2 regions of the Microbacterium sp. MPR-TSA4 genome follow, and region 2 is predicted to be linked to the other one. Evidence: predicted binding sites of a transcription regulator. Region 2 holds the regulator's gene; the other holds the start of a gene.
What was found. The regulator HspR, encoded in region 2, represses chaperone genes until heat shock. The targets are predictions, from matches to a motif close to AAGTTGAGTCNNNNNGACTCAACTT.
Positions count from the first base shown of each region.

Region 1: AC1Q49_RS02545 (Hsp20/alpha crystallin family protein) is a predicted target of HspR. The motif match lies at 5,373-5,397, and genes of this name have one in related genera.

Region 1 covers NZ_JBXAFF010000003.1:793-8,912, reverse strand. The annotation lists gene AC1Q49_RS02565 (DUF4395 family protein) at 87-617, shown strand; gene AC1Q49_RS02560 (alpha-amylase family protein) at 627-2,516, opposite strand; gene AC1Q49_RS02555 (L-serine ammonia-lyase, iron-sulfur-dependent, subunit alpha) at 2,564-4,063, shown strand; gene AC1Q49_RS02550 (putative endonuclease domain-containing protein) at 4,150-5,139, opposite strand; gene AC1Q49_RS02545 (Hsp20/alpha crystallin family protein) at 5,436-5,891, shown strand; gene AC1Q49_RS02540 (DUF2804 domain-containing protein) at 6,008-7,045, shown strand; gene AC1Q49_RS02535 (DUF4287 domain-containing protein) at 7,086-7,382, shown strand; gene AC1Q49_RS02530 (ABC transporter ATP-binding protein) at 7,399-8,120, shown strand, end outside.
Region 2 covers NZ_JBXAFF010000004.1:89,311-105,293, forward strand. The annotation lists gene AC1Q49_RS03985 (DUF427 domain-containing protein) at 1-246, shown strand, start outside; gene AC1Q49_RS03990 (DEAD/DEAH box helicase) at 273-2,078, shown strand; gene AC1Q49_RS03995 (MFS transporter) at 2,153-3,463, opposite strand; gene dnaK (molecular chaperone DnaK) at 3,682-5,553, shown strand; gene AC1Q49_RS04005 (nucleotide exchange factor GrpE) at 5,566-6,162, shown strand; gene AC1Q49_RS04010 (DnaJ C-terminal domain-containing protein) at 6,178-7,161, shown strand; gene AC1Q49_RS04015 (heat shock protein transcriptional repressor HspR) at 7,164-7,607, shown strand; gene AC1Q49_RS04020 (DUF2252 domain-containing protein) at 7,614-8,975, opposite strand; gene AC1Q49_RS04025 (potassium channel family protein) at 8,980-9,714, opposite strand; gene AC1Q49_RS04030 (GH92 family glycosyl hydrolase) at 9,746-12,928, opposite strand; gene AC1Q49_RS04035 (hypothetical protein) at 12,925-13,530, opposite strand; gene AC1Q49_RS04040 (glycosyltransferase) at 13,650-14,861, shown strand; gene AC1Q49_RS04045 (glycosyltransferase) at 14,863-15,972, shown strand.

The sequences.
Region 1 (8,120 bases), on a different contig from region 2:
CGCGACGCCGTCGATGACGACGCTCGTGCATGAAGAACTGTGACGGCGACGGCCCCGGACGCCGCCAACGCGCCTACCGTGTGAGGGTGACCACCTCCTCCGCCCCGTCCACCGCACGCCCCGCCGGCATCGATCCGCGCGGCCCGCGGTTCGCGGCATCCGTCACCGCCGCCCTGCTTCTGGTCGGCACCTTCCTCGCCCTCGTCGGCTCCTCCACGGCCACGACGGCGACGACGCCCGGGGAGCGCGTCACCGATCCGGCGTTCCTGCTCCTGCTGGTCGTCGACCTGCTGTTCGTGTGGGGCTTCGCGGCTCCCCGCACCGCGCCGTGGGGCGCGCTGTACCGGGTCGCGATCCGGCCGCGCCTGCGGCCGCCGGTCGACCTCGAAGACCCGCGTCCGCCGCGGTTCGCGCAGGTCGTCGGTTTCATCGTCGTGACGGTCGGGCTCGTGCTGCACGTCGCCGGCGTCGCGTGGGCGCTGCCGATCGCGGCGGCCGCCGCGTTCATCGCAGCCTTCCTCAACGCCGCCTTCGGCCTGTGCCTGGGCTGCCTGCTGTACCTCGCGCTGGCCCGCGCCGGTGTCTTCCGTCCGCGCGGAGGACTGCTCGGCGCGTGAGCTGACGCCTCAGACGGGGCGGACCCGCAGCCACACGAAGCCGTGGGGGCGGAGGGCGACGCCCTCGTCGAGGTCGACCTCGACGTCGTGCACCGGGTCGAACGCGGTCCGTTCGAAACCCGACAGGGTCAGCGGGTCGATGGTGACCTCGGCATCCCCCACGTTCGCCAGCACCAGCATGCGCGTCTCGGCGCCCGGCCGCTGGTAGCCGACGACGGCGGCGTGCGGGGTGTGGAAGGGGAGGAGGGCGTTGCCGGCGAGCTCCGGCGACTGCCGGCGCACGGAGATGAGCTTCGTGAGGCGGTGGAAGACGCGGCCGGCGGCCGTGGTGTCGTCGCCGCGGTGGGCGTACGCGTCGCGGGGACGGTTGCCGCGGTGCACCCACCGGGTGTCGCCGCGGCGCACCGGGTCGTCGGCGTAGGTGTAGTCGTTGAGCTGCGCGACCTCGTCGCCGAGATACAGCAGCGGGATGCCGCCGGTCGACAGCGCCAGGGCGTGGGCGAGGACGACCCGGTCCTCGCCGCCGGGATCGCCCGCCTCGACGCCCGCGAGTGACGCGGTGGTCCCGGTCACCCGGGCATCCCCCGTGGCGGGGTTCTCCTGGAAGGCGACGCCGCGCGCGAAGGTGCCCTCGTGGCGTCCGGTGTAGAAGCGGTTGAGGAACTGCCGGTGCGCGTAGCCGTCGATGCCGAGCTCCGCGGCATCCTCGTCGGCGAAGGTCCACCCGATGTCGTCGTGGCTGCGCACGTAGTTCACCCAGGCCGTGCCCGGCGCCAGGGCGTGGCGACGATCCAGCGCCTGCTGCAGCAGTCGTCCGTCGCGGGTGGCCAGCGCCTCCCACGTCAGCGCCATCTGCAGCGGGTTGTACGACAGCTCGCACTCGTCGGGCGAGATGTAGCTGACGACCTCGTCGGGGTGGACGATCGCCTCCGACTTGAACACCATGCCCGGAGCGGCCATCGCCAGCACCGCGTTGAACGCCTGCAGCAGCAGGTGCGCTTCGGGCAGCGACTCGCACGAGGTGCCGAGCCGCTTCCAGATGAAGGCGACGGCGTCCATGCGCAGCACCTCGACGCCCTGGTTCGCGAGGAAGAGCATCTCACCCGCCATCGCCCGGAAGACGGCGGGGTTCGCGTAGTTGAGGTCCCACTGGTAGTGGTAGAACGTCGACCAGATCCAGCGGCCGTCCTCCAGCGGTACGAACGAGCCGCGGTGGTCGTCGGGGAAGATCTCCCGCGTCGTGCGCTCGTACGCGTCGGGCATCTCGCGGTCGGGGAAGATCAGGTAGAAGTCGGCGTACTCGGGGTCGCCGGCGACGGCCTTGCGTGCCCACTCGTGCTCGTCGCTGGTGTGGTTGAAGATGAAGTCCAGCACGAGCGAGATGCCCGCCAGCCGCAGATCGGCCGCCAGCTCGGTGAGCTGCTGCATCGTGCCCAGGCTCGGGTTGACGCGCCGGTAGCTCGAGACCGCGTAGCCGCCGTCGTTATCGCCGTCGGGGGCGTCGAACAGCGGCATGAGGTGCAGATAGGTCAGTCCTAGCTCGCGGAAGTACGGGATCTGGTCGCGGATGCCGGCGAGGTTGCCGGCGTAGCGGTCGACGTAGCAGACGCCGCCCAGCATCCGCTCGGACTGGAACCACTCGGGGTCGGCCTCGCGCTGCGCGTCGCGCACCTTGAGATCGAGCGGGCGTGCGTTCCACGACGCGGATGCCGCGGCCACGGTCGCCGCGAGCTGCTCCTGGCCGTCGGCGCGATCGCCGTACAGGCGGGTGAAGAGCTCGTGCAGGCGGGGGAACTGGGCATCGACGCGGGAGAGGAACCCCTCGTCGACGCGTCCCGCGCCCTCGCAGGCCTCGAGCGCGGCGCGGAGGTCGACCTCCGGCCTCGTCAGTGCGGTCATGGTGCCCCCTCCGAGTTCTCAGCGTAACCGGCGCGTAGGCTCGGAGCGTGAGTGCGTACGTCTCGGCGTTCGAGTTGTTCTCCATCGGGGTGGGCCCCTCGAGCTCCCACACGGTGGGTCCGCTGCGCGCGGCCCGCGACTTCGCGCGCCGCGCGGCCGATCGCGCCGCCGCGACGGGAGCCGGGATCGTCCGGGTCGAGTGCGCGCTGTACGGCTCCCTCGGCGCCACCGGCATCGGTCACGGCACACCCGACGCCGTCGTGGCGGGGCTGCAGGGGCACGAGCCCGAGACGGTCGATCCGGCTCTCGTGCGCGGCGCGTGGTCGGGATGGACGGACGGGGCGGACCTGCTGCTCGACGGACGTCTCGCCGTCGCGTTCGCGCGCGCCGACATCGTGCTCGCGCCGCGCACGCGCCTTCCCGGTCACCCGAACGCGATGACGCTGGTCGCGCGGGATGCCGCGGGAGCGGCGGTGTGCGAGGACACCTATTACTCGATCGGCGGCGGGTTCATCCGCCGCGAGGGCGAGGAGGCGGCCGTGTCCGCGGCATCCTCGCCCCTGCCCTTCTCCACGGCGGCGCAGCTGCTGGACGTCTGCGACGAGTACGGTCTGACGATCGCGGAGGTCGCCCGACGCAACGAGGAGGCGCTGCAATCAGAGGAGGAGGTCGCCGCCGGCCTCGACGCGATCTGGGACGCGATGGCCGCGTGCGTCGACGCGGGGCTGCACGCCGAGGGCGTGCTCCCCGGCATGCTCAAGGTGAAGCGGCGCGCCGGAGCGATCCGGGCGCAGCTGGAGGAGGTCGCCGCGTCGGGGCGGGAGCTGCCCGGGGAATGGCTGGGCGCGTTCGCCCTCGCCGTCAACGAGGAGAACGCCGCGGGCGGACGGGTCGTGACGGCGCCGACCAACGGTGCGGCCGGCATCCTGCCCGCCGTCGCGATGTACTGGTGGCGCTTCCTCGCCGACTCGGGGATCGGCGCCGCGAACGCCGTCACCCCGTACGGGGAGCTGGTCGGCTCGGCGCTGCTCGGCCTGCACGGCGAGACCGATCCCGCGCCGGAGGCGGTCGCGGCCTCGGCCGAGGCGCTCGCCGAGGCGAACCGGCGCCGCGGCATCCGTCGGTTCCTGCTGACGGCGACGGCGCTGGGCTCGCTGTTCAAGGCGAACGCGTCGATCTCGGGTGCGGAGGGCGGATGCCAGGCCGAGGTCGGCTCGGCGTGCGCGATGGCGGCCGGCGGGCTGACGGCCGTGATGGGCGGGACGAACCGTCAGATCGAGAACGCCGCGGAGATCGCGATGGAGCATCATCTGGGCCTCACCTGCGACCCCGTCGGCGGGCTCGTCCAGATCCCCTGCATCGAGCGCAACGCCATCGCGGCCTCCACCGCCGTGACGGCGGCGCGTCTCGCGCTGCGCGGCGACGGCACCCACTACGTGCCGCTGGACGCCGTCGTCGAAACGATGCGCCAGACCGGCATCGACATGTCGACGAAGTACAAGGAGACGAGCGAGGGCGGTCTCGCCGTCAACGTCGTGGAGTGCTGAGCACCGGCTCGCAGCCGCGGTTCGGTTGGCGCTCGCGCCGCAAACCGCGCTGCCATTTCTGGCGAACGGGCCCACCGAGCGGCCGGTCACTCAGGCGCGGCGCGGCGCGCGAGGGCGGCGCGCACCAGTGCCGCGCCGCAGGACGGATCCTGACGGATGTGCGCGGAGGTCAGGCGTACGACGTCCCAGCCGAGGTTCGCGTAGTCGGCGTACTTCTGGAGGTCCCGCGCCCACTGGCGACGCGAGGTGCGGTGGTGATCACCCTCGATCTCGACGGCGACCTGGTGAGCCCGGAACGCGCCGTCGCTGATGCCGAGCAATCGCCCGTCCGAGGTGCGCACCTCGACGTCGAGCTCGGGCTCCGGCAGGCCGGTCCCGATGAGCGACAGTCGCCAGTCGGTCTCGAGCGGCGACATGCTGCCCGTGCGCAGCAGGGGGAGTGCTGCCCGGAGCTTCCCGATTCCCTGTCGGCGTCCTGCGGCGACGGCCGCATCCAGGTTCTCGGGCCTGGCGAGCTGGCGTTCGGGCACACGCCGCCCCCATCCGTCGCGGGGCACGCGGATGATCGCGTCGCCGATGACCACCAGATCGCGTGTCGAGTGCTCACGGGCGAGCATCGCCCAGGTGGAGCCGAGCGTCGCGACGGGAACTCCGGCCCGGACCGTGGAGTGGACGAGCATCGGCGCGACCTGCACGGCGGCGATGCCCGTCCGCCGGAGCGCACGGTGCGGCGCGGGCACGGCGACGTCGAGGTCGGCGGATGCCGCGGCATCCGCGTCGAGGAGGGGGAGTCCGTGGATCGCGAGCGCCGTCGTTCCGATGTAGAACGCGTGGGGCGGAAGCACCAGCACGTGCGCGCGGACGCGACGCAGGATGGCGCGCCGCGCGATCTCGTCCGGGGCGTCCTCGCCGAGCGTCGCCGCGTCGTCTGCCTCACGCCGGAGGCGGACACCGCGGAAGGGTGCGTCCAGGTCGCGCGCCGCGAGTCGTCCGCGGGAGACGCCCGCCGCCGCCGCATCGGCGGCGGTGAAGACCTGGGGCAGAGTCGACGGAAGCGGGCGTGGTGGGCGCGGCATCCCCTCAGCGTGGGCGCATTCGCTGCCGTCGCGCGCCGCGCCGCGAGGCCCCGTGGAGAACGTGCGCGGGTGCGCCGTCTGGGGAGGAGGAGGGCGCTGCCCGGCGAGTTCGCGCCGACGCCGGAAACGGTGGCGTGGTTTCCGGCTCGTGCGTCAACTGAGCCCGGGCAGGTCGGAGGGTTCGCTGTGCGTGAACCGTTGGCACTCTCCTGGGGTGAGTGCTAATCTGAAGCTAGTTGAGTCGACGAGGCTCAACTTTCAGAACTCACAGAGCCATACACGAACAGGAGAGAACAATGGCCACGTATGACCCGTTCCGTGACCTCGACCGCATCGCGTCGGGCCTCTTCGACACGCGCCGCGGACCGCGCCGGATGCCGATGGACCTCTACCGCGACGGCGACCACTACGTGCTGAGCGCCGACCTGCCGGGCATCGATCCGGGCTCGGTCGACATCGACGTGGACGGCCAGCTGCTGACGATCCGCGCCGAGCGCACCCTCACCGAGGGCGAGGGAGTGAAGTGGATCACGCGCGAGCGCGAGACCGCGAGCTTCCTGCGCCAGCTCAACCTCGGCCAGGGCATCGACACCGACGGCATCGCCGCGACCTACAGCAACGGCGTGCTCACCGTGACGATCCCCGTGAGCGAGAAGGCCAAGCCGCGCAAGGTCCAGGTCGTCGCCGACGGCGGCGCGCCCACGATCCAGGCCCACGCGTCGGCGCAGGAGCCGCAGCCCGTCGAGCCGTGACCGTCGGCGCCCTGCGCCACCGCCCGAACCGCCCCGCGTCCGCCTCGGACCGGGGCGGTTCGCGTCGACAGCGCTAGTGTCGAAGCACCCGACCCGGAACGTCAGCAAGGATGCCGATGCCCGACCTCCCCGCCGCGCACGAGCGCGAGCTCACCGCACCCGTCTCCCTCACGCGCCCCGACGGCCGGCTGAACCCGGCCGCGATCGGGTTCAGCCGGAGGCCCCTCGTCGACACCGACGGCATCGGCCGGGGGCGCGGCCGGTTCGTGCGGTCGTGGGGTCGCAACAAGCGGTGGGAGTACTGGAACGTCATCACGCCCACGCACATCGTGTCGCTGACCGTGTCGTCGCTCGACTACGCCGCGGTCCACGAAGTGTGGATCCGCGACCGTGCCACCGGACGCACGTGGTCCCGCAACGCCACCGTCCTGCCCTCGCGCGAGGTGTCGCTGCCCGGCTCGCTCGGCACGGGCATCACGATCGCCCGTCATCGCGACTTCGCGGCGACCATCGCGCCCGCCGAGCGCGGGCAGCTCTGGCGGCTGCACGCGGAGATCCCCGCCGCGTCGTTCGACATCACCGTGACCCGGCCGCCCGGCCATGACCTGCTCGCCGTCGTGGTGCCGTGGTCGTCCCGACGCTTCCAGTACACCGTGAAGGACGTCGCGCTGCCGGCATCCGGCACGCTCACCCTCGACGGGATCGATCACGACGTGCCGGCCGGATCGTGGGCGGTCCTGGATCACGGGCGGGGCCGCTGGCCGTACGACGTCGCGTGGAACTGGGGCGCCGGGTCGGGTCTGCTCGCCGACGGCCGGACGTTCGGCATCCAGGTGGGCGGGCGCTGGACCGATGGGACGGGGGCGACAGAGAACGGCGTGGTCGTCGACGGCGTGCTGCACAAGATCTCCGTCCCCGTCGCCTGGGACTACGACCTCGCCACGCCGCTGCGTCCGTGGCGGGTGCGCGGCGGCGGTCTCGACGCGGTGTTCGAGCCCGCGTTCGACAAGCGGTCGGCGACCAGCCTCGGGGTCGTCGCCTCGCGCACCGACCAGTGCTTCGGCCGGTGGTCGGGACGCGTCGCCGTGGAGGGCGGGGTCATCGACTTCGACGGCATCGAGGGCTTCGCCGAGGATGTCCGCAATCGCTGGTAGAGCTGAACACGAGGCGGAGGCACCGCCGGAAGGGAAACGGATGTCGTTTCAGGCATATCTCGACAACATCGAGGACAAGACCGGGCTCACCCCGCGCCAGTTCGTGGAGCAGGCGACGCAGAAGGGCTTCGGCCCCGGCACGAAGGCCGGGGAGATCGTCGCGTGGCTCGCCGACGAGTACGGCCTCGGCCGCGGGCATGCGATGGCTCTCGTGCACGTGATCACGAAGGGCCCGAAGATCGCGTCGACCCATGTGGGCACCGCGTCGACCCACAGCGATGCGAGCGACACGCTGTGGCTGGACGGCAAGGCCACGAACCCCGCGCGCGCCTCCTGAGGCGGATAATGCCCCCATGACGAGCATTCCCGAGGTGTCGTCCGCCCCGGCCGCAGCGTCCGCCCCGGCCGTGGTCGTCCGCGGCCTCGTGGTGCGGCGCGGACGCGACGCGGTGTTCGACGGGCTCGACCTCGACATCGCCGCGGGGCGGATCACGGGGCTGCTCGGGCCGAGCGGCAGCGGCAAGACGACGCTCATGCGTGCGATCGTCGGGGTGCAACGCCTCGCGGCGGGCACGGTGACGGTGCTCGGCGCGCCGGCCGGATCGCGGCCGCTGCGCCACCGCGTGGCGTATGACAGTCAGGGGGCGTCGGTCTACGACGATCTCACCGTCGCCCAGAACCTGGAGTACTTCGCGGCGGTCCTCGGTGCGACGCGCGGCGACGTCTCGCGCGTCCTCGACGACGTCGGGCTGCGGCCGCAGCAGCGCCGGCTGGTGGGCTCCCTTTCGGGAGGCCAGCGCGGACGCGTCTCGCTCGCGGTCGCGATGCTCGGCGCGCCCGACCTCCTCGTGCTCGATGAGCCGACCGTGGGCCTGGACCCGCTGCTGCGCGAGACGCTGTGGGGCATCTTCCGTTCCCTCGCGGATGCCGGTGCCACGCTGCTCGTGTCGAGCCACGTGATGGACGAGGCGTTGCGCTGCGACGAGATCGTGCTGCTGCGGGAGGGGCGGGTGCTGGCGCACTCCACGCCGGAGCGGTTCCTCGCGGCGACCGGGACCACCGATCCCGACGCGGC
Region 2 (15,983 bases):
GCCGCCCGCTACCTCGACGTGGTGGGCGGCGGCCTCACCCGTCCGGGGGCGGCCTGGAACTATCCGCAGCCCTCGGCGGGCTACGGCATCCTGCGCGATCGGGTGGCCGTCTACGCCGCCCCGATGGACGCGTGCACCGTCGACGGGGAGGTCGTCACCCCGCAGCCGGGAGGGTTCTACGGCGGGTGGGTGACGGCGAACGTCGTCGGGCCGTTCAAGGGAGTGCCCGGCTCGATGGGGTGGTGACGGCGCCGGGCGACTACCGTGGTCACATGGCCTCTGACAGCTCCACCGATCCCGTCGAGGCCGCTCCCGCGCCCGACACCCGCATCGCCGACTCCGCCGAGGCTCCGGCGGCGCCCGGATTCGCCGACCTCGGCCTCGACGCCGCGGTGCTCAAGGCGCTGAAGGACGTCGGCTACGAGACGCCGTCGGCCATCCAGGCCGCGACGATCCCGCCGCTGCTCGCGGGCCGCGACGTGCTCGGCACCGCGCAGACCGGCACCGGCAAGACGGCCGCGTTCGCGCTGCCGATCCTCTCGCAGCTCGACCTGTCGCAGAAGACGCCGCAGGCGCTCGTGCTCGCGCCGACCCGCGAGCTCGCCCTGCAGGTGTGCGAGGCGTTCGAGTCCTACGCCGGTCACCTCCGCGGCGTGCACGTGCTGCCCGTCTACGGCGGCCAGGGCTACGGGCAGCAGCTGTCGGCGCTCCGCCGCGGCGTGCACATCGTCGTCGGCACCCCCGGTCGCATCATGGACCACCTCGACAAGGGCACCCTCGACCTCTCCGAGCTGCGGTTCCTCGTGCTCGACGAGGCCGACGAGATGCTGAAGATGGGCTTCGCCGAGGACGTCGAGACGATCCTCGCCGACACCCCCGCGGGCAAGCAGGTCGCGCTGTTCTCCGCGACGATGCCCGCGCAGATCCGTCGCCTCGCCGGCACGTATCTGAAGGATGCCGAAGAGATCAACGTCAAGGCGAAGACCTCGACCGCGACCAACATCACCCAGCGCTACCTGATCGTGTCGTACCCGCAGAAGGTCGACGCGCTCACCCGCATCCTCGAGGTCGAGAACTTCGAGGGCATGATCGTCTTCACCCGCACGAAGAACGAGACCGAGACCCTCGCCGAGAAGCTGCGGGCGCGCGGATACGCCGCGGCCGCCATCAACGGCGACGTCGCGCAGGTGCAGCGCGAGCGCACCGTCAACCAGCTCAAGGACGGCAAGCTCGACATCCTCGTCGCCACCGACGTCGCCGCCCGCGGTCTCGACGTCGAGCGGATCAGCCACGTCGTCAACTTCGATCTGCCCATCGACACCGAGTCGTACGTCCACCGCATCGGCCGCACCGGCCGCGCCGGCCGCTCGGGCGACGCGATCAGCTTCGTCACGCCGCGCGAGCGCCGGATGCTCGCCTCCATCGAGAAGGCGACGCGCCAGCCCCTCACCGAGATGTCGCTGCCGAGCGCCGAGGACGTCAACGCGACGCGCCTCACCCGCTTCGACGACGCGATCACGGCGGCGCTGGCCGAGACCGAGCGCATCGACCGCTTCCGCGACATCATCAACCACTACGTCACGCACCACGACGTGCCCGAGGCGGATGTCGCCGCCGCGCTCGCCGTCGTCGCGCAGGGTGAGACCCCGCTGCTGCTGGATGCGGACGCCCCCGAGCCGCGCCGCGAGCGCGCGGACCGCGGCGACCGTCCCGTCCGTGACGGTGACCGCGGTGACCGCGGCGACCGGCCCCGGCGTGAGCGCAGCGGCGGACCCACCGCCACGTACCGCATCGAGGTCGGGCGCCGTCACAAGGTCGAGCCGCGCCAGATCGTCGGTGCGCTCGCGAACGAGGGCGGCCTGCGTCGCGAGGACTTCGGCGCGATTCAGATCCGTCCCGACTTCTCGCTCGTGGAGCTGCCCGCCGACCTCCCCCGCGACACGCTCCAGCGGCTCGAGGGCACGCGGATCAGCGGCCGCCTCATCGAGATCAAGCCCGACCGCTTCCAGCGCTCCGCCAAGCGTCCCGAACGGGGCGAGCGTGTCGACCGCGGCGAGCGGCGCCCGCGCCGCGACTGAGCGCGGCTCGGCATCTATCGGCGCGGGAGCCGCGTTTCGACTCGCTGCGCTCGCTCAGCGACCGGGCGGCGTGATCAGCGGGCGGGCGGACGCACGGGGATCAGCAGTGCCAGCCCCACGAGCAGCACGGCGACGAGCCCGAGCACGCCCCAGTACTGATCGCCTCCGAGCGTGACGAAGACGCCGAACATCATCGGGGCGAGGAAGACGGCGGCGCGGCCGGTCGTCGCATAGAGGCCGAACACCTCTCCCTCGCGACCGGTGGGGATGCTGCGGGCCAGGAACGTACGCGACGCGGACTGGGCGGGGCCGACGAACATCGCCATCGCGAGACCGAGGCCCCAGAACACGGCAGGCCCTCCGTCGTGGAGCACGAAGATCAGGATGCCGCCGACCACGAGCGCGACGAGCGAGACGATCATGACCGGTTTCGGTCCGAACCGGTCGTCGAAGAAGCCCGACGCCATGGTCACGATGCCCGCCACGACGTTGGCGGCGATGGCGAAGATGAGCACGTCCGCGGCGGTGAGCCCGAATGTGCCGGTCGCCAGCACTCCGACGAAGGTGAAGACGCCCGTGAGTCCGTCGCGGAAGATCGCGCTGGCGAGGAGGAACCAGACGGTCGGACGGCTCTCGCGCCACAGCGAGGCGACCGTCCCGAAGAGCACCCGGTAGGAGGCGAAGAAGCCGATGCGCGCCGCGCCGGGCGTGGACGGCGTGTTCTCCGGCACCGCGAACAGCAGGGGGAGGGCCGACAGAGCGAACCAGATCGCGGCGAGGAGCATCGACACGCGCACGGCCATGCCGTCGGCCCCCGTGACGCCGAACAGTCCTACGTCGGGCTTGATGAGCCCGAAGTAGAGCACGAGCAGCAGCACGATGCCCCCCAGGTAGCCCATCCCCCAGCCGAAGCCGGAGACCTTGCCCACCGTGCGCGGCGTGGAGATCTGGGAGAGCATCGCGTTGTAGTTCACGCTCGCCAGCTCGTAGAAGATGGTGCCGACCGCGAGCAGCGTGAGCCCGAACCACAGGTAGGCGGTGTCTTCGCGGACGAAGATCATCAGCGCCAGCATGAGCACGACGACGCCCGTGTTGATGGCGAGCCACCGCTTGCGGTGCGCCGAGGCGTCCGAGCGTTGTCCTGTGATGGGCGCCGTGATGAGCACCACCAGGCCGGCGAGGGTGAGGGCCAGCGACAGGGCTTGCGACGTGCTCGCCGCGTCACCGAAGGCGCTGCCGGTGAGGTACACGGTGAACACGAACGAGGTGGCGACGGCGTTGATCGAGGCCGATCCCCAGTCCCACAGCCCCCACGCGAGCACGGCGCCACGACCGGTCGAGCGGGCGAGGGGTGCCGGCGGGGCGGGCTGGTCGGGCAGTGACATGTTCGTCACGGTATGTCCCTTCGGTGAACACCGGGTGGCGCGTCATCGCGCGTGCAGGTCACGTTACTCCCGGCATCCGTCGCGAAAGTTGAGCCGATTCATATCAACTTGGGTTTGACAGCCGTGGATGCCGGGGCTATCGTGGAACACATCGAAGTTGAGCCGGTAGGACTCAACCCCGCAGACTTCCTCAGATCCGTTTCACGAAAGGGAACACAATGGCACGTGCAGTGGGTATCGACCTCGGGACGACGAACTCCGTCGTCTCCGTCCTCGAGGGCGGCGAGCCGAAGGTCATCGCCAACGCCGAGGGCTTCCGCACGACCCCGTCGGTCGTGGCCTTCACCAAGGACGGCGAGGTGCTCGTCGGCGAGACCGCCAAGCGCCAGGCCGTCACCAACGTCGACCGCACGCTCTCGTCGGTCAAGCGGCACATGGGCACCGACTGGAAGACCCAGTCGATCGACGGCAAGCAGTACACCCCGCAGGAGATCTCCGCGCGCATCCTCCAGAAGCTCAAGCGCGACGCCGAGGAGTACCTGGGCGACAGCGTCACCGACGCCGTCATCACCGTCCCCGCGTACTTCAACGACGCCGAGCGTCAGGCGACGAAGGATGCCGGTGAGATCGCGGGCCTCAACGTCCTGCGCATCATCAACGAGCCCACCGCCGCCGCTCTCGCCTACGGCCTGGACAAGGGCAAGGAGGACGAGCTCATCCTCGTCTTCGACCTCGGTGGCGGCACGTTCGACGTGTCCCTGCTCGAGGTGGGCAAGGACGACGACTTCTCCACGATCCAGGTGCGCGCCACCGCCGGTGACAACCGCCTCGGCGGCGACGACTGGGACCAGCGCGTCGTCGACTACCTCATCAAGCAGTTCAAGGACACCACCGGCGTCGACGTCTCGGGCGACAAGATCGCGCTGCAGCGTCTGAAGGAGGCGGCCGAGCAGGCCAAGAAGGAGCTGTCGAGCTCGACGAGCACCTCGATCAACCTGCCCTACCTGTCGCTGACGGACTCGGGCCCCGTGTCGCTGTCGGAGACCCTCACCCGCGCCAAGTTCGAGGACCTCACCAAGGACCTCCTCGACCGCACGAAGAAGCCGTTCAACGACGTCATCGCCGAGGCCGGCATCAAGGTCGGCGACATCGACCACGTCGTGCTCGTCGGCGGATCGACCCGCATGCCGCAGGTCACCGAGCTGGTCAAGCAGCTCACCGGCGGCAAGGAGCCCAACAAGGGCGTCAACCCGGACGAGGTCGTCGCCGTCGGCGCCGCCCTGCAGGCCGGTGTCCTCAAGGGTGAGCGCAAGGACGTGCTGCTCATCGACGTCACCCCCCTGAGCCTCGGCATCGAGACCAAGGGCGGCATCATGACCAAGCTCATCGAGCGCAACACGGCCATCCCGACCAAGCGCAGCGAGACCTTCACGACCGCCGACGACAACCAGCCGTCGGTCGCGATCCAGGTCTTCCAGGGCGAGCGCGACTTCACCCGCGACAACAAGCCGCTGGGCACGTTCGAGCTGACCGGCATCGCGCCGGCTCCCCGCGGCATCCCGCAGATCGAGGTCACCTTCGACATCGACGCCAACGGCATCGTGCACGTGTCCGCTAAGGACAAGGGCACCGGCAAGGAGCAGTCGATGACGATCACCGGCGGCTCGTCGCTGCCCAAGGACGACATCGAGCGCATGGTGCGCGAGGCCGAGGAGCACGCCGCCGAGGACAAGAAGCGCCGCGAGGCCGCCGAGGTCCGCAACCAGGCCGAGACCCTCTCGTACTCGATCGAGAAGCTCATCAAGGACAACGAGGACAAGCTCCCCGCCGAGGTGAAGACCTCCGTCCAGGCCGACGTCGACGCGCTGAAGACCGCGCTCGCCGGTGACGACGAGGATGCCGTGAAGAATGCGTTCGACAAGCTCAACGCGTCGCAGCAGCAGCTCGGCGAGGCCATCTACGCTTCGGCGCAGGCGGCGGGCGAGCAGGGCGACCCCACGGTGGCCGACCCGGGCAACGGCAGCGTGCCGAACCCCGAGGAGGACGTGATCGACGCCGAGGTCGTCGACGACGAGGACGAGAAGAAGTAAGAGAATCGAGCCATGACGAACAAGGACTTCGAAGAGCCGATCGACGAAGTCCCCGGTGACGAGGGGTCGGAGGCGCACGCCTCCGGCCCCGACTCGCAGGGGGCCGCGGATGACGGCGACGCGCTGACCGTCGACGACATCCTCGACACGGCGCAGACGGACGAGGCCGCGGTGGCGGAGGCATCCCCCGAGGACCGCGACCTGCTGCTGGATCTCAAGCGGGTGCAGGCCGAGTACGCCAACTACCGACGGCGCACCGAGGAGCAGCGCGAGGTGGAGATCGCCCGCGCGAAGGGCTCGGTCGCCAAGGGACTGCTGCCGGTGCTCGACGACCTCGACCGTGCCGAGAAGCACGGCGATCTGGTCGAGGGCTCGCCGCTGCTGGCGATCGCCGAGAAGCTGCGCGCCGTCGTCGCCCGCCTCGGGGTGGAGACCTACGGCGTCGCCGGCGAGGCCTTCGACCCGCAGCAGCACGAGGCGATCTTCCACGCCCCGAACCCCGGCGGGGTCGAGGACGGCACCATCCTCGATGTCGTCGAGGTCGGCTACCGCCTGGGCACGATCGAACTGCGACCGGCCAAGGTCGTCGTCGCCGGTTCCGCCGACTGACGGGAGGAGGTGTCCATGGCCAGTCAGGATTGGTTCGACAAGGACTTCTACAAGGTCTTGGGCGTCTCCAAGGACGTGTCCGAGGCCGACCTGAAGAAGGCGTACCGCAAGCTCGCGCGCACCTACCACCCGGACTCCACGCAGGGAGACCCGGCGAAAGAGGCGAAGTTCAAGGAGATGAGCGAGGCGTACGCCGTGCTCTCCGACAAGGCCCAGCGCGAGGAGTACGACCAGATCCGCGCGATGGGCGCCGGAGGCGCACGCTTCCAGGCGCCCGGCGCGGGTGCCGGTGGGTTCGAGGACGTCTTCAGCCGTTTCGGCCAGTCGCGCGGATCGGCGCAGTCGGCCGACTTCGACGACCTGTTCTCGATGTTCGGCCAGGGCGGCGGCTTCGGCTCGGGACGCTTCGGTCAGTCGACCGGCGGATTCCGCGGCTACGGCGGTCCGCAGCGCGGTGCCGACGTCACCGCGCGCACCACGCTGGACTTCCAGACCGCCGTCAAGGGCGAGACCATCACGCTCGCCGGCGAGGACGGCAAGCCGTTCAAGGTGAAGATCCCGGCCGGGGTCTCCGACGGCCAGAAGATCCGGCTGCGCGGACGCGGACGGCCGTCGCCCGACGGCGGCGAGGCGGGCGATGTCGTCGTGAGCGTCACCGTGCGGCCGCATCCGGTGTTCACGCGTGACGGGCTCAACCTGCGCGTGACCGTCCCGGTGACCTTCACGGAGGCGGCGCTGGGGGCGACGATCGAGGTGCCGACGCTCGGCGGCGATCCCGTGAAGCTCCGCGTCGCGCCCGGCACCCCGTCGGGTCGCGTGCTGCGGGTCAAGGGCCGAGGGGTCCACACCGCGAAGGGCACGGGCGATCTGCTCGCCGAGGTCCAGGTCGCCGTCCCGGCGCACCTGGACGACCAGGCGAAGGAGGCGCTGGAGCGCTTCCACGAGCTGGAGCCGAAGGAGAATCCGCGCGCCGACCTCATGGCCAAGGCCCGGGAGTGACGATGAGCGACGAGCAGCCCGACGAGGAGGCCCCGATCTTCGCGATCGCCGTCGCCGCCGAGCTCGCCGGCATGCACCCGCAGACCCTCCGCCAGTACGACCGGCTGGGGCTGGTGGTCCCCGGCCGCACCCAGGGCGGGTCGCGGCGCTACTCGCTGCGTCACGTCAAGCAGTTGCGCGAGGTGGCCGCGCTCTCGGCCGAGGGCATGAGCCTGCCGGCCATCTCGCGGCTGATCGAGCTCGAGAACGAGGCGCGCGGCCTGCGCCGACGCGTCGCCGAGCTGGAGCAGCGGCTACAGGAGGAGCTCGCCCGTCGCTCCCGCGTCTTCGCGGCGGGGGCGACGGGGTCGGTCGTGACCCTCCGCCACGGCACGCGCGTGCGCCGGGCGACGGAAGTCGTCCTGTGGCGACCGCTGCCCGCGGCGGACGCCGATCCCGAGCAGTAGCGGCGACTAGACGGTGCGGGCGCCGACGGCGTCGACGAAGGCGCCGTAGTCGGTGCGGGAGAGCGCCGCGTATCCGTACGCCCACTCCACGATGGACTCCGCGGCGGCCCGCCCCGAGCCGAGGTACCCGACCACGCGCGCCGCGTTCGGGGATTGGCCGTGGGCGCGCGCCAGCACCGTGGCGCACGCCTGGGCGTAGAGCCGGAAGGGCGCGTCCTCGAGCGTCTCCGCGTCGATCCCGCCCTTCATGTCGCGGAACTGGCGCACGTAGTAGTCGGTGCTCGCGCCGCGGAAGTGGCCGAGGAACGGGTCGGACGAGCCCTGCAGGATCCGCTGCAGGGCGACGACCCGGCCGCCCTGCCCGTGGCTCGCCACGAACGAGGCGAGCTCGGCGGGCTGCGCGGCGCCCCCGTACTCCTCGAGCACGCTGCGGCCGGCCTCCTTCACCTGCATGAGCAGGGCGGCCCCGTCGCCGTCGACGAACACGGCCACGTAGCAGCGCGTGCCCACGCTGCCCACGCCGACGACGCGTCGCACGACGTCCGACAGCGAGTAGTGCGACAGGACGAGCTGCACATCGGCGCGGGTGGTCGCGATGTACTGGGCGAGGGAGGCATCCACCGCGGCGACGATCTCGTCGGTGACGTGGGTCATCGTCGGCGGCTGTTCCACGAAGCGCAGCCGGCCGTCGGGATCGAGGGCGGTCATCTTGCGCACGGCCTTGTCGCCGGTGCGCTTCTCGGCGTCCGCGATCGCCGCACGCAGCACCTTCCGCGACGCCTTGTCGCCGCCGATCAGGCCGCCCGCGGCGTCGAAGTGCTGGTAGAACCGCGCGAGCGGTGTCGTGGTGTCACCGACGGCGAGGGCCCGCGCGTAGCGCACGACCGCGGCGCGCGCGGCATCCGCGGTGACGGCGTCGTCGCGTCCGGTCGCCTGACCGGCGACGACGATGCTGGCGACCAGGCGCTTGAGGTCCCACTCCCAGCTGGCCCATGCCGACTCGTCGAAGTCGTTGAGATCGAACACCAGCGTGCGCTGGGGCGAGGCGTAGAAGCCGAAGTTGGCGACGTGGGCGTCGCCGCACGACGCGACGAGGATGCCGCTGGTCGGCCCCGCCGCGAGGTCGTCCGCCATGAGCGCCGCGGTGCCGCGATAGAACGCGAACGGGCTGGCCGACATGCGCTCGTCGCGCAGCGGCACGAGCTCCGGGACGCGGGCGGCGTTCTGGGCGGAGAGGATGCCGAGGGGGTCGCGCCGGTGCGTCGGCAGTTCGGCCAGCATCCTCCGGGGGAAGCGTCGGCGCTCGCGGCGGCCTTCCTCGTGCGCGCTCTGCCGGCTCGTGGGCGCTGTCCAGGAAGCGAGGGTCATGCGCTCATGATGGCATCGAATCGTCGGCGTCCCCCGGCGTCGAGCCGCGGGCGGCGTCGAGCGCGCGTTCGTGCTGGAGACGCTGGCCCACCCGGTGCATCTGGTCGGTGAGCGCGGAGATCACCGTGGCGCTGGTGACACCCAACACGATGAGCCCTCCCATCATGAGCCCCACGGCGATCGTCCGACCGAGCGGTGTCACCGGGACGAAGTCGCCGTAGCCGACCGTCGCCAGGGTCGAGAAGCCCCACCAGATCGCATCGCCCAGGTTGACGATGTTCGCGTGGGCGTCCTGCCGCTCGGCGAGCCACACGAGCGTCGACGCCGTGAACACGAACAGCAGCGTGAAGATCGAGACGAGGATCACCAGGCGCAGCCGCTGCCGCGAGGCGCTGGCGCGGAACCACGGCAGCCGCCACAGGTAGGCGAGGATCACGAACGGACGCAAGTAGACGATCACCAGCGCGACCGCTTCGAACCATCGTGTGCGCAGAAACTCGCGCGGCGACCCGCAGATCGCGAGGCGCACCACGATGTCGGCGATGAACACGATCCACAGGACGCCGATCAGTCCCACCAGGAGGTTCTGCTGGTGCACGGTCAGCTTCGTGTCCGCCAGGCTCCAGACCCACGCCGCGAAGAACACCAGCGACAGGGCGAACATCGGCCAGGCCGTCCGGTCCTCCCACCGCAGCACACGCGGCGACAGCGGCCGCCGGCGGCGCTCCCTCTCGCTCATGCGGCCACCCTAGCGGCCGTCTGCAGGCGCGTCAGCGCGCGTCGCCCAGGTCGAACAGCTCGATCTGCCGCAGCCGCACCGACTGGCGGGCGCGCACCCGGAGGAAGCGGGCGTGCACCCGCTCGGCGAAGCGGAACGGGGTGGTCCGGTCGGGGGCCAGGGCCGTCGGTGCGGTCACCGCGACGGGCCGCCACGACACGGCATCCTCGCTCGCCTCCCACTGCAGAGCGTCGGCCTCGACCGCGCCGACCGCGGTCACCGTCGCATCGGTCACGACGGTCGTCGCCGGGAACGCCCACCCGGCCCACGCCCCGGTGCGCAGACGCACGCCGCGGTCGCCGCGCGCCGCGCCGTCGTCGAAGAGTCGTCCGGCGAACCAGACCCCGCGGGAGCGGAGGGCGCGCCCGGCGGTGCCCGTGAGATCACGGTGCCAGGGCGCGGCCGGCGGCGTCGGCGCCGTCCAGAGCGCTCCCTCCGGGACCTCGCCGACATCCAGCTCCAGCTCGACGTCGCCCGCGAGCACCTCGACCGGCAGCGTCGGCGCGCCGAGCGGCATCCCGTTCACCCGTGCCGAGCGCAGCACGTGGGCGTCCGGACCGCTCCGCCGCGTGCGGATGCGCAGGCGCGAGCCGTCGGAGCGCGCCACGGAGATGTCGTCGAAGAGCGGCGAGCCGATGACGAGCGCGCCCGAGGCGGGGTCGAGCGGGTAGAGGCCGAGCGCCGCCCAGAGCCACCACGCGCTCATCTCGCCGTTGTCCTCGTCGCCCGGGAAGCCCTGGCCGATGTGGCCGCCGGTGAACAGCCGGCGCGCGAGTCCGTGCGCCACCCCACCCGCCCGCCAGGGCTCGTCGCTCGCGGTGTACATGTACGGGATGTGGTGCGCGGGCTGGTTCGAGACGGCGCACATCCCGCTGCGCAGCGCCCGGGCCTCGCGCTGCTCGTGGATGACCTGGTGGTAGGAGCCGGCGTGGGCCCGGTCGGCCGTCTCCGGCTCCGCGAACAGCCGATCGAGGTGGGTGCGCAGTCCCCGCGGTCCGCCGTACAGCTGCGCCAGCCCCGCCGGATCGTGCACCGCGCTGACCGACATGCCCCACGCGTTCGTCTCGACGTAGTCCCCGCCCCAGACGCGCGGATCGAATCGCCCGCCCGGGAACGCGCCGTCGGCGTCCCGCCCCCGGAAGAAGCCCACGGCGGGGTCGAAGAGCTGCCGGTAGGAGAGCGAGCGGTTGGCGAGCCAGCGGGCGAGGGCGTCGTAGCGGGATGCCGACGGCTCCGGGGTCCGCGCCGCGAGCCGCCGGGCGAGCCGGGCGAGCGCGGCGTCGCTGATCGCGTTCTCCACGCTCCAGCTCATGCCCTCGTGCGTGTCGCGGGGGATGTAGCCGAGGAAGCGGCCGCGGCCGATGCCCTTGCGTCCGCGGCGCGCGTCCGGTGCGCGCTCCCCGGCGTTGCGCCACCCCGAGGCGAACGCCGCCTCCGCATCGTCCAGCAGCCCCCAGCGCTCGCCGTCCGCGAGGATCTGATCGCTGGAGGTGCCGACCATCGCGTCGACGTATCCGGGCGCCGACCACCGCGGCATCCACCCGGTGCGCCGCTGCTGCTCGAGGATGCCGTCCAGCAGTCGTCGCGCCCCGTCCGGGTCGACGAGCGAGAACAGCGGCCAGGCGGTGCGGTAGGTGTCCCAGTAGCCGTTGTTGACGGCGAGGCGTCCCGCCACGACCGGCGCGCCGGTCGCCTCGGCCGAGTGCGGGCCGGACGGGACGAACGGGTCGGCGTACACCGGTGCGGGCTGCTCCGCCGTGCCCGCGTTCTCGTGGGCCGCGTTCGGATACAGGTGCAGCCGGTACAGCGCCGAGGCCAGCTGCGCGCGGGAGTCGTCGTGCGCGAGCCCGCGGAACGGGCGCTCGGATGCCGGCAGGTCGGGGATCCGCACGCGATCGACGACGGTGTTCCAGGCGGCGTGGGTGCGCTCGCGCAGCTGATCGAAGGAGAGGTGCTCCGGCGCCTCCAGCGCGAGGGAGCGGCGAGCCTGCGCCAGCGAGACGAACGAGATCGCGATGCGCAGCTCCAGCTCGCCGCGGCCCGCGACGAAGCCGGCCCGGTCGCCGCGTCCGTCGTCGTCGAGGCGGCCCGCCCGCCCGGATGTCGTCCGCACGACGCCCACGAAGAACGTCCGGCCGCCGTTTCCCCACTCGGCATCGCCCTCGCCGACCCAGCCGTGCACGGCGTCCGCCGTCGCGGTCAGGGCGCCGTGGCGACCCGGCTGGTCGATCACGAGTCCGACGTCCCCATCGGTGCGCGGCGCGCGCACCCGGAAGAGCCCCACGTGGTCGGTCGCCGTCGCCTCCACGCGCAGGCCGCCGTCGAGGCTCGCCATCCACACATGCGGGTGCGCGCGCTCCGAGCCCGGCGCGATCCATCGCCGCCGGCGGGCCGGGGCGGAGGCGGGGGAGCCGTCGAACGGCATCATCTGGAGCACCCCGCGGTCGCCGATCCACGGACTCGGCTGGTGGGAGAACTGCACCGCCTCCAGGCGCCGTCCCGCATCGTCGTCGTGCACGAAGGGGCGGTAGGGCCAGCGCTGGTCGCGGGCATCGGTGGCCGGGACGAGGAAGGTGAACCCGTGCGGGACGGCGACGGCCGGGATCGTGTTCCCCCGCGAGAACCGGTCGCCCGCGTGCGAACCACGACGCGTGTCGACGCGTTCGGCGGGGGAACGGTCCCCGTGCGGCATCCGCTCGACGCGCACCTCGACGTAGCCGCTGACCTCGTCGACGCCGGTCAGGCCCGGCGCGCCCAGAATCACCTCGACCGCCGCCGTGCGTCCGGCGAACGGCGCCAGGCCGACACTGTCGGCATTCCACTGCTCGGGCAGGCTCCACCGGGCCGCGAACTGCGCCTCCGCGGCGATCGGGAAGTCGTATCGATCACGCACACGGGGGTCAACGCTCAGCCGGTCCTCGCCGCTGCGGGCGTCGACGGTCACCGCCAGCGCGGCCCACGGGGCGTGCACGGCGGCATCCCCGTCGGCGTAGAAGGCCCAGTGCAGCACGGTGTCGTCCGTGCACGCGACCTCGTCGAGTCCCGGCACCACCACGGTGACGACGCCGTCGGCCGGACGGAACCGGTAGCGGAACACCCCGCCGCCCAGCACCCCCGTGTGCGGGCGCGAGGACGGCGGGTCGGCCGGCCCGTCCGCCGGCTCCAGCGCGATCATGCCGGGTCGATGCGGAGCACCGTGGCGCTCTCGCCGACCGACAGGTCGTCCACGACCCGCAGCGACCGCGCGAGGTCGTCGACGGCCGGCACCACCGTGCCGAACCGCTCGCGGTCTCCGCCGGTCGCCGTGACGGTGACCAGGTGCGTGCCCGTGTCCCACGTGTAGGTCGCGAACGGCGGCGGCGTCGTGCCCCCCTCGCGCGTCGGGGGCGTCGGCATGACGAGCCGCTCGCCGACGCCGAGGTAGGTGCCGCGGAAGCTCTCGGTGTCGTCGTACTCGATCGGCATCATCGCCCGTGCGGTGCGCAGTTGGGGCGTCAGCTGCTGGATCTGCGCCATGACGACCACGAGCTCGGGATCGGACTTCCACACCCAGACGAGCACGCGCCCGGCCGCCTTGCGCATCAGGGCGGGAGCGGCCTGGCTCATCGCCCAGGCCGCGAACCCGCCGCCGGGCCGGGGCTGCGCGCCGACGGCCGCGTTCGCCTGGCCGAGCAGCATGCGGATCGCCTTCTTGCGGGCGCGACGCCCGGAGAAGCCGAAGGAGTCCGTCACGGCGACCCAGCGAGCCGGGTCCGCATCCGCGGTGAGTCGAGCCATGGCACCACGTTACGCGGCGCGGCTCCTCCCGGGCCAGAGAAGGCCCTCGGGTAGACTCGACGCCGGCGGCTCCGCGATCCGCGGTCTCGCCGCCGCCGCACAGATAGGCCCCGCACCCCGTGACCGAATCCGCGACACCCGACGACCCGACCCCCCTGCATCGGCCGCTCACGATCGTCATCGCCGCCGACACCTTCAGCCCCGACGTCAACGGCGCCGCCCGCTTCGCCGAGCGCCTCGCCGCCGGACTCGCCGGGCGCGGCCACGACGTCCACATCATGACGCCGAGTGTGAAGCACTCCGTGCACGGCACGTTCCGGGAGACGATCGAGGGTCAGGAGATCACCGTGCACCGCCCGCCGGGGTGGCGCTGGCCTCCGCACGACTGGCTGCGCTTCGTGCTGCCGTGGATGGCGAAGCACTATTCCCGCAAGCTCCTCGACGAGGTGCCGGCCGACGTCGTGCACAGTCAGTCGCACATCGTGCTCGGGCGCGCGCTGACCCGCATCGCCCGTCAACGCGGCATCCCCGTGGTCGCCACCAACCACGTCATGGCCGAGAACATCCTCGACTTCACGACCCTGCCGCCGCTGCTGGACAAGGTGGTCGTCAAGCTCGCGTGGGACGACGCGAAGCGCACCTTCGACATGTCGCGTGCGGTCACCACCCCCACGCGCAAGGCGGCGGAGTTCCTCGAGAGCACCATCGACATCCAGGGCGTCATCCCGATCAGCTGCGGGATCGACAAGCGCAACTACACGCCCGACCTGACCCCCCGCACCCACCGCCGCGTGCTGTTCGTCGGACGGCTCACCACCGAGAAGCACGTCGAGGTGACGCTCGCCGCGGTCGCGAAGCTCGCGCCGGAGCTGCCCGAGATCACGTTCGACATCGTCGGCGGCGGCGACCAGCGCCGCGCCCTCGAGCAGGCCGTGCAGCGCCTCGGCATCCAGGATCGGGTCACGTTCTACGGACGTGTCGAAGAGGACGACCTGCGCGCCGCCTACACGCGTGCGGACGTCTTCGCGATCGCCTCGATCGCCGAGCTCCAGTCGATCGCGACGATGGAGGCGATGGCCTCGGGCCTGCCCGTCGTCGCCGCCGATGCCGTCGCCCTCCCGCACCTCGTGCGCGACGGCGAGAACGGCTACCTGTTCGAGCCGGGCGACGTCGACGACCTCGCCGACAAGCTCCGGCGCGTGCTCACGGCCTCGCCGGAGGAGTACCTGCGGATGCAGCAGGCATCGCTCGACGGCGTGGAGATCCACGACATCGAGAAGACGCTCGACACCTTCGAGAAGCTGTATCGCGGTGAACCGATCGGCGGCTGAGATGCGCCTGCTGTTCGACGCCCGCTACATCCGCACCGACTTCCACGACGGCATCAGCCGCTACTCCGCGGAGCTCGCGGCCGCCGTCGCCGCCCTCGCGCCCGAGCGCGATGTCGAGATCGCGTACCTCATCCACGACGAGGCGCAGCGCGCGTTCCTCCCCGACGGCGCACGTGCACTGCGCATCCACGCCCCGACCGCCGTGCGGGAGCCGCTCACGGCGCTCGTGCTCAACCGGTACCGCCCGGATGCCGTCTTCTCGCCGATGCAGACGATCGGCACGCTCGGCCGGCGCTTCGGGCTGATCCTGACGCTGCACGACACGATCTACTACCGCCACCGCACCCCGCCGCGAAACCTCCCCTGGTACGTGCGTGTCGGCTGGCGGTTGTTCCACCTGTCCTACGTGCCGCAGCGCCTCACCCTGAACGCCGCGGACACCGTCGCGACGGTGAGCGAGACCAGCGCCGCCGAGTTCGCCCGGGTGCGGCTGACGACGCGGCCCGTCGTCGTGATCCCGAACGCCCCGCAGCGTCTCGCGGCGCTGCTGCCGGATGGCGTCGGCGTCGAGCCGGGCGCGGAGAACCTCGTCTACATGGGCTCCTTCATGGGCTACAAGAACGTCGAGACGCTCATCCGCGCGATGGCGGAGCTGCCCGGGCGCACGCTGCACCTGCTGTCGCGCATCTCCGACGAGCGGCGCGCCGAGCTCGAGCGCCTCGCCGACGGTCGCGGGGGGACGGTGCGCTTCCACAACGGCGTCACAGATGCCGAGTACGCCGCCCTGCTGGCCGACCGGGCGGTGCTGGTGTCGGCATCCCTCGATGAGGGCTACGGACTGCCGGTCGCCGAGGCGCTCGCACTCGGGGTGCCGGCCGTTGTGACCGACATGCCGATCTTCCGCGAGGTGGCGGGCGGCGGCGCGCTGTACGCCCCCGGCACGGATGCCGCGGCCTTCGCCGCCGCGGTGCGCGAGCTGGACGATCCCGTGCGCCGCGACGCCGTGATCGCGGCGGGCGCGGACCACATCGCGCGGTTTTCCTGGGAGCGGTCGGCGAACGTGCTGCTCGACGCGGTCACCCGGGTCTCCGGCGTCGCCCGCGGTCGCTGAGCGCGGCGCGT